Regions from separate parts of the Streptomyces sp. NPDC057854 genome, predicted to be linked through region 3. Evidence: riboswitches for the same ligand, from Rfam matches in the RefSeq annotation. Region 3 holds a riboswitch; each other region holds the start of a gene.
What was found. Region 3 has a riboswitch for cobalamin ahead of cobN (cobaltochelatase subunit CobN). Riboswitches for the same ligand answer to the same signal wherever they lie in the genome.
Positions count from the first base shown of each region.

Region 1: it holds a riboswitch for cobalamin, as region 3 does, so the genes downstream of both, ACFVQZ_RS03890 (energy-coupling factor ABC transporter permease) here and cobN (cobaltochelatase subunit CobN) in region 3, are expected to answer to the same signal.
Region 2: it holds a riboswitch for cobalamin, as region 3 does, so the genes downstream of both, ACFVQZ_RS19805 (ribonucleoside-diphosphate reductase subunit alpha) here and cobN (cobaltochelatase subunit CobN) in region 3, are expected to answer to the same signal.

Region 1 is NZ_JBHVMF010000001.1:813,029-817,856, reverse strand. It holds gene ACFVQZ_RS03905 (energy-coupling factor ABC transporter ATP-binding protein) at 1-96, opposite strand, end outside; gene cbiQ (cobalt ECF transporter T component CbiQ) at 93-842, opposite strand; gene ACFVQZ_RS03895 (energy-coupling factor ABC transporter substrate-binding protein) at 849-1,217, opposite strand; gene ACFVQZ_RS03890 (energy-coupling factor ABC transporter permease) at 1,217-1,912, opposite strand; cobalamin riboswitch at 1,941-2,163, opposite strand; gene ACFVQZ_RS03885 (PTS fructose transporter subunit IIA) at 2,360-2,767, opposite strand; gene dhaL (dihydroxyacetone kinase subunit DhaL) at 2,764-3,381, opposite strand; gene dhaK (dihydroxyacetone kinase subunit DhaK) at 3,389-4,381, opposite strand; gene ACFVQZ_RS03870 (ABC transporter ATP-binding protein) at 4,665-4,828, shown strand, end outside.
Region 2 is NZ_JBHVMF010000013.1:37,177-42,004, reverse strand. It holds gene mctP (monocarboxylate uptake permease MctP) at 1-1,409, shown strand, start outside; gene ACFVQZ_RS19810 (GNAT family N-acetyltransferase) at 1,493-1,996, shown strand; cobalamin riboswitch at 2,051-2,189, shown strand; gene ACFVQZ_RS19805 (ribonucleoside-diphosphate reductase subunit alpha) at 2,315-4,693, shown strand; gene ACFVQZ_RS19800 (ribonucleotide-diphosphate reductase subunit beta) at 4,684-4,828, shown strand, end outside.
Region 3 is NZ_JBHVMF010000017.1:111,981-116,808, reverse strand. It holds gene cobN (cobaltochelatase subunit CobN) at 1-2,987, opposite strand, end outside; cobalamin riboswitch at 3,028-3,154, opposite strand; gene ACFVQZ_RS24115 (cobalamin biosynthesis protein CobG) at 3,234-4,475, shown strand; gene ACFVQZ_RS24110 (precorrin-8X methylmutase) at 4,478-4,828, shown strand, end outside.

The DNA of each region.
Region 1 (4,828 bases), on a different contig from region 3:
CGGCACGGCGAACCCGACGTCCGTGAGGACGGGCGGCCCGTCCTCGTACGCGAAACCCGCGCGCACCAGCTCCACGACCGGGGTGGGAGACGTCACGGCAGGAACCTTTCCAGGACGAGGGTGAGGGCGACGAGCCCCGCGAGGAGACCGCCCGTCGCCGCGAGGAACGGACGGGAGACGGGCGCCTCGGGCAGCAGGACCCGCAGCGTCCCGTCGTACCCCCGCCCGGCCAGACCGGTCTGGAGCCGCTGCGCCCGGTCGAAGGCGCGGACGAACGACGTCGCGCCGAGCCCGGCCAGCGACCGCCACACCGCGCCCCGGGTCGTCGCCCCGAGCCGCGCCGCCTGCGCCTGCCGCACCTTCGCCTGCGCGTCCAGCAGCAGGAACACGATCCGGTACATCACCAGGGCCACGTCCACCACCGGCGCCGGCACCCCGGCCCGCACCAGCCGCGGCAGCACGTCCGACACCGGCGTGGTGAAGGCGAACAGCAGCACCCCCAGCGAGGCCGAGGCCGTCCGCAGCAGCAGTTCACCGGCGCGGACCGGCCCGTCCGGCGCCCAGGCCACGAACCCTCCGGCACCGCCCACCGCGAACAGCAGCGGCACCGCGCCCGTGACGCAGAAGCCCAGCGGGATCCGGAAGGCCCGCCACAGCTGCCGGCCCGGCACCCCGGCCGGACCGAGCAGCACCGCGAGCGCCGCCGCGGCGACCAGGACCGCGCCCGGCCACGGCGGCAGGCACACCGCGCACAGCGTCAGACCGAAACCGAGGACGGCCTTCTCCACAGGATGGCGGCGGCGCCAGCGACTGCTGTGCGCCGCCGCGTCGATCGGCAGCATCCGCGGCTACGCGCCCCGGTCCGCGTCCGCGCCGGCGTCCGCGCCCGGCGCGCCGCCCTCGCCCCGGGCCGCCGCCCGCTCCTCGCCCTGCCGCCGACCGCGCCGCAGCCCGAAGTAGTACGCGAGGACACCGGCGCCCAGCGCCGCCTGGAGCGCGAACAGCGCCGACTCGATCTCACCGGACGGCGGCTCGTACAGCGGGCTGAACCACGGCTCGTAGTCCGGCTCGATCTTGGTGATCGCCGTCTCCGCCTCCGCGTCGGCGCCGGCGAACGGCTCCTCCTTGTGGTCGCCGAGGCCGAGCGCCAGCGGCAGCACCGCCAGCGCCGCCACCAGCGCGAGCAGCAGCGTGTTGATCTTCGCGTTCCGGCTCATCACGCCGCCGCCCCCTCGCGTCGCTTCTCCTCCGGCCGGCCGAGCACCCCGAGCCGCAGCAGGTCGCCCTTGCTGGACTGGGTGAGCAGCCGCATCACCAGGACGGTCAGCAGCCCCTCGCTCACGGCGAGCGGGATCTGCGTCAGCGCGAAGATGCCGCCGAACTTGGCGAGCGAACCCGCCACCCCGCTGCCCGGGTCGGGGAAGGCGAGCGCCAGCTGGACGCTGGTCACGCAGTACGTGGAGAGGTCGGCGACGAACGCGCCGCAGAACACGGCCGCCATCAGCGGCGCCCCGGACCGCTTCAGCAGCGCGTACGTCCCGTATCCCGCCCAGGGGCCGACGATCGCCATCGAGAAGACGTTGGCGCCCAGCGTCGTCAGTCCGCCGTGCGCGAGCAGCAGCGCCTGGAACAGCAGCGTGATCGTGCCGAGCACCGCCATGATCGGCGGCCGGAACAGGATGGCACCCAGGCCCGTACCCGTCGGATGGGAGCAACTGCCGGTCACCGACGGCAGTTTGAGCGCGGACAGGACGAAGGTGAAGGCGCCGGACGCGCCCAGCAGCAGGGTGGACTCGGGGTGGGCGCGCACCTCGCGGGTGAGCGCGCGGACGCCGTGGACGACGAACGGAGCCGCCGCGACGCCCCAGGCGGCGGCGTGGACGGGGGGCAGATACCCCTCGGCGATATGCATGATCGGGAGACCCTCTCCAGCACCTCGTGGATGGACAACGCGCCCTGGCCGGTCTCCTGGCTGACGGTAGTGCCGCCCGACTCCGCCTTCCCACCCCACGACGGTCTCCCGCGGCGGAGCAGTGGCTTCCCCTGGGGGATGGAGCCGGACCTCCCGATCACAGTGGCGAGGGCCGCACCGGTACTGCACCGGTTTCCCGAACACCAAGGCCCTGCGACAGTAGTGGGTTGACCTGCCTCATCACAATGCGGCATCGGTCACCCACGCTCCGCCGCGGGGCGCCGGCCGGGGCGGGAGAGGGCGCGTTGTCAGACCCCCGCACTAGCGTGGACCCCGTCCCAGTGCGTTGCTGCTGCTCGGACGACGAGGGGCGCCCCGGCGGCGTGGAACCCGGCCGGGGCACCCCTCGGACCCGCGTCGGACCCTGCGGTGTCAGACCTTGCGGTGTCAGACCTTGCGGTAGGCGTACGCCTCCGAGGCCGCCGCCGCCACCGCGTCGAGGTCGCCGCCCGCGCTCGCCGTCACCACGGCGGCCACCGCGCCCTCCACGAACGGCGCGTCCACGAGCCGGGTCCCCTCCGGGAGTTCGTCGCCCTCCGCGAGCAGCGCCTTCACCGTGAGGACCGCGCTCCCCAGGTCGACCAGGACGGCCACCCCGGCCCCCGCGTCGACGCCCTCCGCCGCCGCGGCGATCAGCTCCGCGCTCGTGCCGAGCCCCCCGTCCGGGGTGCCGCCAGCCGCCGCGACCGGCGCCAGGTCGCCGCCGCCGGCCAGGCCCCGCGCGAGCTCCGCCACCGCCGCGGCGACGGCCGCGCTGTGCGAGACCAGCACGATTCCGACCCTGCCTCCGCTCATCCGGCCGTCACCTCCGCCAGCGCCGCGAACAGCAGCGCCGCCGACGTCGCCCCCGGGTCCTGGTGCCCGACCGACCGCTCGCCGAGATAGCTGGCCCGGCCCTTGCGCGCCCGCAGCGGGACGGTCGCCCGCGCGCCCTCCTCGGCGGCGGCCCGCGCCGCGGCGAAGGACCCGGGCAGCGCCGCCACCGCCGGAACCAGCGCGTCCAGCATCGTCTTGTCGCCCGGTACGGCCCCGCCGAGCTGCCCGACCGCCGCGACCCCGGCGCCCAGCGCGTCCGCGAGCCCGGCCCGGGTGACCTCCTCCGCGTCGCCGAGCGCCTTGCCCGCCCGCCGCAGCAGCGTCCCGTACAGCGGCCCGGACGCCCCGCCGACCGTGGAGATCAGCTCCCGCCCGGCGGCCACCAGGACCGCGCCCGGCGTCGCGGGCGGCTCCTTCGCCAGCGCCGCCGCCACGGCGGCGAACCCGCGCTTCAGATTGGCCCCGTGGTCCGCGTCGCCGATCGCCGCGTCCAGCTCGGTCAGCCGCCCGGCCTCCCGTTCCACCGCCGCCGCGACCGCGCCCATCCACCGCACCACGACCCCGGCCCCGTACGTCTCCGCCGTCTCCGTCATGGCCCGCTCACCGGCCCCAGCGCAGCGCGGCGGTCGCCACCGGCGCGTCCCACAGCCGCAGCAGCTCCTCGTCCGCCGCGCACAGCGTCACCGAGCAGCCGGCCATGTCCAGGGAGGTGACGTAGTTCCCGACCAGCGTCCGCGCCACCGGCACCCGGCGCGCGTCCAGCACCCGCCGCACCTCCGCGTTGAAGCCGTACAGCTCCAGGAGCGGCGTGCCGCCCATCCCGTTCACCAGCAGCAGCACCGGATCCGAGGGCCGCAGATCGTCCAGTACGGCCTCGACGGCGACCTCGGCGATCTCCCCCGCCGTCATCATCCCGCGCCGCTCCCGCCCCGGCTCGCCATGGATGCCGACGCCCAACTCCAGCTCGCCCGGCGGCAGATCGAACGTCGGACCGCCCTTCGCGGGCGTGCTGCACGCGCTCAGCGCGACCCCGAACGACCGTGACCGCGCGACCACCTGCCGGGCCAGCGCCTCCACCCGCTCCAGCGGCGCGCCCTCCTCGGCCGCCGCCCCGGCCAGCTTCTCCACGAAGAGCGTCGCCCCGGTCCCGCGCCGCCCCGCCGTGTACAGGCTGTCGGTCACCGCCACGTCGTCGTCGACGAGGACCCGGGCCACCTGGATCCCCTCGTCCTCGGCGAGTTCGGCGGCCATCTCGAAGTTCAGCACGTCCCCGGTGTAGTTCTTCACCACGAACAGCACCCCCGCGCCGCTGTCCACCGCCGCGGCGGCCCGCACCATCTGGTCCGGCACCGGCGAGGTGAACACCTCCCCGGGACAGGCCGCGTCCAGCATCCCCGGCCCCACGAACCCGGCGTGCAGCGGCTCGTGCCCGGACCCGCCGCCCGACACCAGCGCCACCTTCCCCGCCACCGGCGCGTCCCTGCGCACCACCACCCGCCGCTCCACGTCCACGGTCAGTTCGGGATGCGCGGCGGCGAGCCCCCGCAGCCCGTCGGCCACGACGGTCTCGGGCACGTTGATCAGCATCTTCACAGGCATCTCCCGGTGCGTGCTCGTCGCATGGGTGCATGATGGCGCAATTATCGGCGCGAGGGCGGGGCCGCGCACCGGTGCGTCGCGTCCGGTACGAGGGCACGGGGATCGGCCCCGGCGGGCCCGTCGAGCGCCGTCCCTGCCGGAGGGGCGGTCACCGCCGTCACTTCTTTCCCTCGCGCCCCTCGACGCGGGAGGCCCGGCCCCCCGACCATGGTCACGCGCCCGGAGACCGAACGGCGGCCCGAGCGCGCTCGCCGGCCGGAGCACGAGAAGGAACGCGGTGGACGACGTCACTCGGCAGCAGCACAGGACCACGACGGACGCGGACGCCACGGCCTCCGCCGCCTCCCCGGCCCCCGCGGCGGAGGTGCCCGCTCTCCGCCTCGACGGCCTGCACAAGGTGTTCGGCGACCACACGGCCGCGGACCGGGTGCGGATCACCGT
Region 2 (4,828 bases), on a different contig from region 3:
CGGCCATCTACGCGGCGGGCGCGGCCGGCTTCTTCGCCGTCCCGTACACCATCCTGGTCTACCCGCTGATCTTCACCTTCCTGCCGCGCCTCTGGTCGGTCTCGCACCGGCACGGCTACGTCACCACCTCCGACTTCGTGCGCGGCCGGTTCGGCTCCAAGGGCCTCTCGCTCGCCGTGGCCCTCACCGGCATCCTCGCCACCATGCCGTACATCGCGCTCCAGCTCGTCGGCATCCAGGCCGTCCTGGACGTGATGGGCGTCGGCGGCGGCGAGACCACCCACTGGTTCATCAAGGACCTGCCGCTGCTGATCGCCTTCGGCGTGCTCGCCGCGTACACGTACTCCTCGGGCCTGCGCGCCCCCGCGCTCATCGCGTTCGTCAAGGACACCCTGATCTACCTCGTCATCGCCGTGGCGATCATCTACATCCCGATCAAGCTCGGCGGCTTCGACGAGATCTTCGCCAAGGCCGGCGAGGCGTACGCGACGGTCAACCCGGCCACCGACAAGCCGCGCGGCTCCCTGGTGCCGGGCGAGGCGAGCCAGTGGACGTACGCGACGCTCGCGCTCGGCTCGGCGCTCGCGCTCTTCATGTACCCGCACTCGATCACGGCGACCCTGTCGTCGAAGAGCCGCGAGGTCATCCGCCGCAACACCACGATCCTGCCGCTGTACTCGCTGATGCTGGGCCTGCTCGCGCTGCTCGGCTTCATGGCGATCGCCGCCGGCATCAAGGTGAGCAACGGCCAGCTCGCCATCCCGCAGCTCTTCGAGAACATGTTCCCCGACTGGTTCGCGGGCGTCGCGTTCGCCGCCATCGGCATCGGCGCGCTCGTCCCCGCCGCGATCATGTCGATCGCCGCGGCCAACCTCTTCACCCGCAACATCTACAAGGACTTCATCAAGAAGGACGCCACCCCCGAGCAGGAGACCAAGGTCTCCAAGGTGGTCTCGCTGCTGGTGAAGGTCGGCGCGCTCGCCTTCGTCCTCACCATGGACAAGACGGTCGCCATCAACTTCCAGCTCCTCGGCGGCATCTGGATCCTCCAGACCTTCCCGGCCCTCGTCGGCGGTCTGTTCACCAACTGGTTCCACCGCTGGGCGCTGCTCGCCGGCTGGGCCGTCGGCATGGTCTACGGCACCGCCGCCGCGTACGGCGTCGCCAGCCCGACCCAGAAGCACTTCGGCGGCTCCTCCGCCGAGATCCCCGGCATCGGCGAGATCGGCTACATCGGCCTCACCGCCTTCGTCCTCAACCTCGTCGTCACGGTCGTCCTCACCTTCGTCCTCCGGGCCCTCAAGGCCCCCCAGGGCGTCGACGAGACCTCCCCGTCGGACTACACGGCCGACGCCGGCGACGCCGGGGTCAGCACCGAGCTCCCGAAGGTGGGGGCCGGCACCCACTGATCCGGCGGTACGCGGACGGTGGCGAGGGCCCGGGGGCGGAAAACCCCGGGTCCTCGCCCGTTCCTGCGGGCAGACTGCCCGCCATGGACTTCACGATCAGGGCCGTACGGCCCGAGGAGTACGAGGAACTCGGCGAGATCACCGCCCGTGCCTACCTCGACGACGGACACCTCACCTTCGGCGAGGACGACCCCTATCTGCCGGTGATGAAGGACGTGGCCCGGCGGGTCGCCGAGGCGGAGGTGCTGGTCGCCGTCGACGCCGACGGCCGGCTGCTCGGCGGGGTGACCTTCACCGCCGGCGGTGGCGCGTACGCGGACGTCGCCGGGCCCGGCGAGGCCGAATTCCGGCTCCTGGCCGTCGCCCGCGCCGCGCGCGGCCGGGGCGTCGGCGAGGCGCTCGTCCGGGCCTGCGTCGAACGGGCCCGGGCCCTCGACGGCTGCACCCGGATGCTGCTCTCCACCCAGGACCGGATGGCGGAGGCCCACCGGATCTACGAGCGGGTCGGCTTCACCCGGCTCCCCGAACGGGACTGGAGCCCCGTTCCGGAGCTGTCGCCGCTGCTCGTCCTCGCCCTGGACCTCTGACCGCACCGACGTCCGGCGACACAACATGTGGGGGGTGCCGCGATCGGCGCCCCCCACATGTATGCTCGTGCTCGCTGTCGACGCAGGGGAATCCGGTGCGAATCCGGAACTGTCCCGCAACGGTGTGCTTCGTGCGCTTTCCTCACTTCCGCACGGGCGAGTCCGAGCACCTGCGCGCGGTGCGCCCGGTCCGACCGTTCCGGGCGCCGACGACGTCCGGGCCTCGCGGAATGGGCCGGTGGACGCGGGCGCTTCCGCGCGTGCGCACGCCCGCCCTCCCCCGCCGCTGCCCCGGGCCGAGCGAGGGAGAGCCCCCACGTGACCATCGCGCCTGCGGGTCCGTCAGCCACCGAGGCCGCCACGAGCGAGAGCGACGGCCCCGGAACCGTATTGCTGCGGACCCTGACCGACCTCACCGCCGACCTCACCGACACCGACCCCGGCCGGGTCGCCGCCGCCGCGCTGCGCGGCCGGCACGCCGGATCGGACGAGGCGGAGCTGCGCGAACTGGCCACCGAGGCCGCCGCCGGACTCATCTCCGAGGACCCCGCCTACTCCCGGCTCGCCGCCCGCCTGCTCACCCTCACCATCGCCGAGGAGGCCGCCGGACAGGGCGCCGTCTCCTTCTCCGCCTCGGTCGCCACCGGCCACCGCGAGGGCCTGATCGCCGACCGCACCGCCGCCCTCGTCGCCCGGCACGCCGCGCGGATGGACGCGCTGATCGACCCGGCCGCCGACGACCGCTTCGGCTACTTCGGCCTGCGGACGCTGTACTCCCGCTACCTGCTGCGCCACCCGCTCACCCGCAAGGTCATCGAGACCCCGCAGCACTTCATGCTCCGGGTCGCCGCCGGCCTCGCCGAGGACGACTCGGACCGCGCCCTGGACGAGGTCGCGGCGCTGTACGGGCTGATGAGCCGGCTGGACTACCTGCCGTCCTCCCCCACGCTCTTCAACTCCGGCACCCGCCACCCGCAGATGTCCTCCTGCTACCTGCTGGACTCCCCGCAGGACGAGCTGGACTCCATCTACGACCGCTACCACCAGGTCGCGCGCCTGTCGAAGCACGCCGGCGGCATCGGCCTGTCGTACTCCCGCATCCGCTCGCGCGGTTCGCTGATCCGCGGCACCAACGGGCACTCCAACGGCATCGTGCCCTTCCTGAAGACGCTGGACGCCTCGGTCGCCGCCGTCAACCAGGGCGGCCGGCGCAAGGGCGCCGCCGCCGTCTACCTGGAGACCTGGCACGCCGACATCGAGGAGTTCCTGGAGCTCCGCGACAACACCGGCGAGGACGCCCGCCGCACCCACAACCTGAACCTCGCCCACTGGATCCCGGACGAGTTCATGCGCCGGGTGAACGCGGACGCCGAGTGGTCGCTCTTCTCCCCCGCCGACGTGCCCGAGCTGGTCGACCTGTGGGGCGAGGAGTTCGACGCCGCCTACCGCGCCGCCGAGGCGAAGGGCCTGGCCCGCCGGACCATCCCGGCCCGCGACCTGTACGGCCGGATGATGCGGACCCTCGCCCAGACCGGCAACGGCTGGATGACCTTCAAGGACGCCTCCAACCGCACCGCCAACCAGACCGCCGAGCCCGGCACCGTCGTCCACTCCTCCAACCTCTGCACCGAGATCATCGAGGTCACCAACGACGGCGAGACGGCCGTCTGCAACCTCGGCTCGATCAACCTCGGCGCCTTCGTCCACCCCGAGATCGGGGGCATCGACTGGGCCCGCCTGGACGACACGGTCCGCACCGCCGTCACCTTCCTCGACCGGGTCGTCGACATCAACTTCTACCCGACCGAGCAGGCCGGGAACTCCAACGCGAAGTGGCGCCCCGTGGGCCTCGGCGCGATGGGCCTCCAGGACGTCTTCTTCAAGCTGCGGCTGCCCTTCGACTCCGCCGAGGCGAAGGCACTGTCCACGAGGATCGCCGAGCGGATCATGCTCGCCGCGTACGAGGCGTCCGCCGACCTCGCCGAGCGCAACGGCCCGCTGCCGGCCTGGGAGCGGACCCGCACCGCGCGGGGCGTGCTCCACCCCGACCACTACGACGTCGAGCTGAACTGGCCGGAGCGCTGGGCGGCGCTGCGCGAGCGGATCGCCGCCGTCGGCATGCGCAACAGCCTGCTGCTCGCCATCGCGCCGACGGCGACCATCGCGTCGATCGCCGGCGTGTACGAGTGCATCGAGCCGCAGGTCTCCAACCTGTTCAAGCGCGAGACGCTGTCCGGCGAGTTCCTGCAGGTCAACACGTACCTGGTGGACGAGCTGAAGCGGCTCGGCGTGTGGGACGCGCAGACCCGGGAGGCGCTGCGCGAGGCCAACGGCTCGGTGCAGGGCTTCGGCTGGGTGCCGGCCGAGGTGCGCGAGCTGTACCGCACGGCCTGGGAGATCCCGCAGCGCGGCCTCATCGACATGGCGGCGGCCCGCACCCCGTTCCTGGACCAGTCGCAGTCCCTGAACCTGTTCATGGAGACGCCGACCATCGGCAAGCTGTCGTCGATGTACGCGTACGCCTGGAAGCAGGGCCTGAAGACGACGTACTACCTGCGCTCCCGCCCGGCGACCCGGATCGCCCGCGCCGCGTCGGCGTCCGCCGCCACCCCGATCCCCGTCCAGCAGGCGGCCCCCGACGCGGACGCCGTCGCCTGCTCCCTCGAAAACCCCGAGTCCTGCGAGGCATGCCAGTGACCACCCGTACGAACAACCTCCTCGACCCGGGCTTCGAGCTGACGCTCCGCCCGATGCGCTACCCGGACTTCTACGAGCGCTACCGGGACGCCATCAAGAACACCTGGACCGTCGAGGAGGTCGACCTCCACTCGG
Region 3 (4,828 bases):
CACACCGTGTACACCTCGGCCAGGTCGGCGTCGGTGCGCCAGTCCCGCGAGTCGATCAGCTGGAGGATGCCCGCGCCGTACGTGCCCGGGCGGGAGCCGAAGATGCGGGTGGTGGCGCGGCGCTCGTCGCCGTGCTCGGCGAGGTCGGCCTGGGCGTGCGCCCGCACGTAGTTGTCCGCCGCGGGCTCGTCGAGCCCCGCGACCAGCCGGACGGCGTCGTCGAGGAGGCCGATGACGTGCGGGAACGCGTCCCGGAAGAAGCCCGAGATGCGCAGCGTCACGTCGACGCGCGGGCGGCCCAGCTCGGCGAGCGGGATCGGCTCCAGGCCCTTCACCCGGCGCGACGCCTCGTCCCACAGCGGCCGGACGCCCAGCAGCGCCAGCGCCTCGGCGACGTCGTCGCCGGCGGTCCGCATCGCGCTCGTCCCCCACAGGGAGAGGCCGACGGAGGTCGGCCACGCACCGTTGTCGGTGCGGTAGCGCTCCAGCAGCGAGTCGGCGAGCGCCTGCCCGGTCTCCCAGGCGAGCCGCGACGGCACGGCCTTCGGGTCGACCGAGTAGAAGTTCCGGCCCGTCGGCAGCACGTTGACCAGGCCCCGCAGCGGCGAGCCGGACGGGCCGGCCGGCACGAAGCCGCCGTTCAGGGCGTGCACCGCGTGCGTCAGCTCGTCGGTGGTGGCCGCCAGCCGCGGCACGACCTGGTCGCAGGCGAACCGGAGGACCGCGGCGACCTCGGGGCCGTGCCCCGCCGCCACCGTCGCGACCGCGTCCGCGTCCCAGTCCGCGGCCTCCATCGCCTCGACCAGCTCGCGGGCCTTCGCCTCCGCCTCGTCGGCGGTGGTCCGGGTGGCCGCCGACTCGTCCAGGCCCAGCGCCTCCCGCAGACCGGGCAGCGCCTGCGTACCGCCCCAGATCTGCCGGGCGCGGAGGATGGACAGCACCAGGTTGACCCGCTCCGGGCCGGTCGGCGCGCCGCCGAGGACGTGCAGGCCGTCACGGATCTGCGCGTCCTTCACCTCGCACAGCCAGCCGTCGACGTGCAGCAGGAAGTCGTCGAAGCCGTCGTCCTCCGGGCGCTCCTGGAGACCGAGGTCGTGGTCGAGCTTGGCGGCCTGGATGAGGGTCCAGATCTGCGCGCGGATCGCCGGGAGCTTCGCCGGGTCCATCGAGGAGATCTGCGCGTACTCGTCGAGCAGCTGCTCCAGGCGCGCGATGTCGCCGTACGAGTCGGCGCGGGCCATCGGCGGCACCAGGTGGTCGACGAGCGTGGCGTGCGCCCGGCGCTTGGCCTGGGTGCCCTCGCCCGGGTCGTTGACCAGGAACGGGTAGACGAGCGGCAGGTCGCCGAGAGCCGCGTCCGGGCCGCAGGCGGCGGACAGGCCGGCGTTCTTGCCGGGCAGCCACTCCAGGTTGCCGTGCTTGCCCAGGTGGACCATCGCGTCGGCGCCGAAGCCGCCGTCCTCCGCGCGGGCCGCGATCCAGCGGTAGGCGGCCAGGTAGTGGTGCGACGGCGGCAGGTCCGGGTCGTGGTAGATCGCGATCGGGTTCTCGCCGAAGCCGCGCGGCGGCTGGATGAGGATCAGCAGGTTCCCGCGCCGCAGCGCCGCCAGGACGATGTCGCCCTCCGGGTTCCGCGACCGGTCCAGGAACATCTCGCCGGGCGCCGGACCCCAGTGCTCCTCCACCTGCTCGCGCAGCTCGGCCGGCAGCCCGGCGTACCAGCGCCGGTAGTCGGCGGCCGGGATGCGGACCGGGTTGCGCGCCAGCTGCTCCTCGGTGAGCCAGTCCTGGTCGTGGCCGCCGGCCTCGATGAGGGCGCGGATCAGCTCGTCGCCGTCGCCGGACACCAGGCCCGGCAGCTCCTCGGCCGGCCCGAAGTCGTACCCCTCGGCGATCAACCGGCGCAGCAGGGCGACGGCGGAGGCCGGAGTGTCCAGGCCGACGGCGTTGCCGATGCGGGAGTGCTTCGTCGGGTACGCGGAGAGGACCAGCGCCAGCTTCTTCTCGGCGTTCGGGATGTGCCGCAGCCGCGCGTGCCGGACCGCGATGCCGGCGACGCGGGCGGCGCGCTCCGGGTCGGCGACGTAGGCGGGCAGGCCGTCGGCGTCGATCTCCTTGAACGAGAACGGCACGGTGATGAGACGGCCGTCGAACTCGGGGACGGCGACCTGGCTCGCCGCGTCCAGCGGCGACAGGCCCTCGTCGTTCTCGTCCCAGGCGGCGCGCGAACCGGTCAGGCAGAGCGCCTGGAGCACCGGCACGTCGAGCGCGGCGAGCGCCCCCGCGTCCCACGCCTCCTCGTCCCCGCCCGCCTGCGCGGCGGCCGGCTTGGTGCCGCCGGCGGCCAGGACGGTGGTGACGATCGCGTCGGCGCGGCGCAGCTCCGCCAGCAGCTCCTCCTCGGGCGCCCGCAGCGACGCCACGTACAACGGCAGCGCCCGGCCGCCGGCGTCCTCGATCGCGTCGCAGAGGGCGCCGACGAAGGCGGTGTTCCCGCTCATGTGGTGGGCGCGGTAGTAGAGCACGGCGATCGTCGGGCCGTCGCCGGGGCGCGCGGTCCGCTCCAGCGGGCCCCAGGTGGGGGCGGGCGCCGGGGCCTCGAAGCCGTGGCCGGTGAGCAGGACGGTGTCGGAGAGGAAGCGGGCCAGCTGCTCCAGGTTGGCGGGGCCGCCGTGGGCGAGGTAGGCGTGCGCCTCGGTGGCGACGCCGACCGGCACCGTGGAGGCCGCCATCAGCTGGGCGTCGGGGGCCTGTTCGCCGCTGAGGACGACGACCGGCTTCCCGGTGGCGAGGACCGCGTCGAGGCCCTCCTGCCAGGAGCGGACGCCGCCGAGGAGGCGGACGACGACCAGCTCGGCGCCGTCGAGGAGCGCGGGGAGGTCGGCGAGCGGGAGCCGGGACGGGTTGGCGAAGCGGTACTCCACCGGACCGCCGGCCGCACGGGCGCTGAGCAGGTCGGTGTCGGAGTGCGACAGCAGCAGGAGCATGGCGAGGCTCAGGCCCTTCCTCGGGGTTGTCCGCGCCCCGGGTGGTCGATGGACGGCGGGAGTTCCTGGCTCACCCGTGGGGTACGGGCTCACAGTGGCGGGACCGCGCCGGATTCTCACCGGGCTTCCTCCCCGGGGTCCTGGGACCCCATGCCGATCTGCATAGTAGAGCGTGCCGTCGGCGCGCCGGAGGGCGCCGGAGAGTCGGCCGGATCACACTCGGTGGCCGTCCGGTTCCCCGTGGGTATGCTCGCCGCCATGCCGCCGACCCCGCCCCGCCCGGCCGAACCGGGCGAACCCCGCATACGGGACCGAGGCGACGCGTGCCCCGGGGCGCTCCGGCTGCACGCCGCCGCCGACGGGCACCTCGCCCGACTCCGCCTCCCCGCAGGCCGCCTGACGCATCGTCAGGCCCTGGCGCTGGCGGACGCGGCCGAGACCCTGGGCGACGGCGCCGTCTCCGTCACCTCACGCGGCAACGCCGAGCTGCGCGGCCTGCGCGACGACTGCGGCGCCCGGCTCGCCGCCCTCCTCGGCGACGCGGGCCTGCTGCCCTCCCCCACCCACGAGCGGGTCCGGAACATCGTCGCCTCCCCCGCCGCCGGACTCGACGGACTCGGCCACGCCGACGTGCAGTTGTGGGCCCGCGCCCTCGACGCCGCGCTCTGCGCCGCACCCCGCGCGGCGGCCCTCTCCGGCCGCTTCCTCTTCGTCCTCGACGACGGCCGCGGCGACGTCGCCGGACTCGGCGGCGATGTGACCTTGATCGCAGCACCCGACGGCACCGTCGTCCTCGACACCGGCTCCGGCGCCTTCCGGCTGCCCGGCGCCGAAGCCGCCGCGCCCGCCGCGCTCGCCTGCGCCCTCGCCTTCCTCGACGCCGCCGACACCGCCGCCACCGGCGCCTGGCGCCCCCGCGAACTCCCGCCCGGGCACCTCCCGGACTGGGCCGGCGCCCTGCGCCGCGCGGCGATCACCGCGGAGCCCGTACCCTCTCCCGCCCGGCCGGCCGGACCCCCGCCCGCACCCGGCCCGCTCGGCGACCACGCCGTGCACGTCCTCGCCCCCCTCGGCCGGCTCACCGCCGGGCAACTGCGGGCGCTCGCCGACGGCGCGGCCGAGATCCGGCTGACGCCCTGGCGCGGCGCGGTCGCCGTCGGCCCCACCGCCGGCCGGCTCCCCGCCCTCGCCGCCCTCGGCCTGCTCACCGACCCCGCCGCCCCCGGCACCGGCGTCACCGCCTGCACCGGCCTGCCCGGCTGCGCCAAGTCCCTCGCCGACGTCCGCGCCGACGCCGCCCGCGCCCCCGCCGGACCGCTGCCCGTGCACTACTCCGGCTGCGAGCGCCGCTGCGGACACCCGCACGGCACCTGGGTCGAGGTCACCGCCCGGGACACCGGCACCTATCTGCTGGACGGCGCGCCCGTCCCCCGCACCGCCCTGGCCGCAGCCGTGGCGGCGGCCCGCACGAAACCGATGGAGCACTGAGGATGTACGAGTACGAGAAAGACGGCGCCGAGATCTACCGCCGCTCCTTCGCCACGATCCGCGCCGAGGCCGACCTCGGCGCGCTGCCCGCCGACGTCGCCACCGTCGCCGTCCGCATGATCCACGCCTGCGGCATGACCGACCTCGTGCGGGACCTCGCGTACTCCCCCGGCGTCGTCACCCGCGCCCGCGCCGCCCTGCAGGCCGGCGCCCCCATCCTCTGCGACGCGCAGATGGTCGCCTCCGGCGTCACCCGCAAGCGGCTGCCCGCCGACAACGAGGTGCTGTGCGCGCTCGCCGACCCCGCCGTCCCCGGCCTCGCCGCCGAGCTCGGCACCACCCGCTCCGCCGCC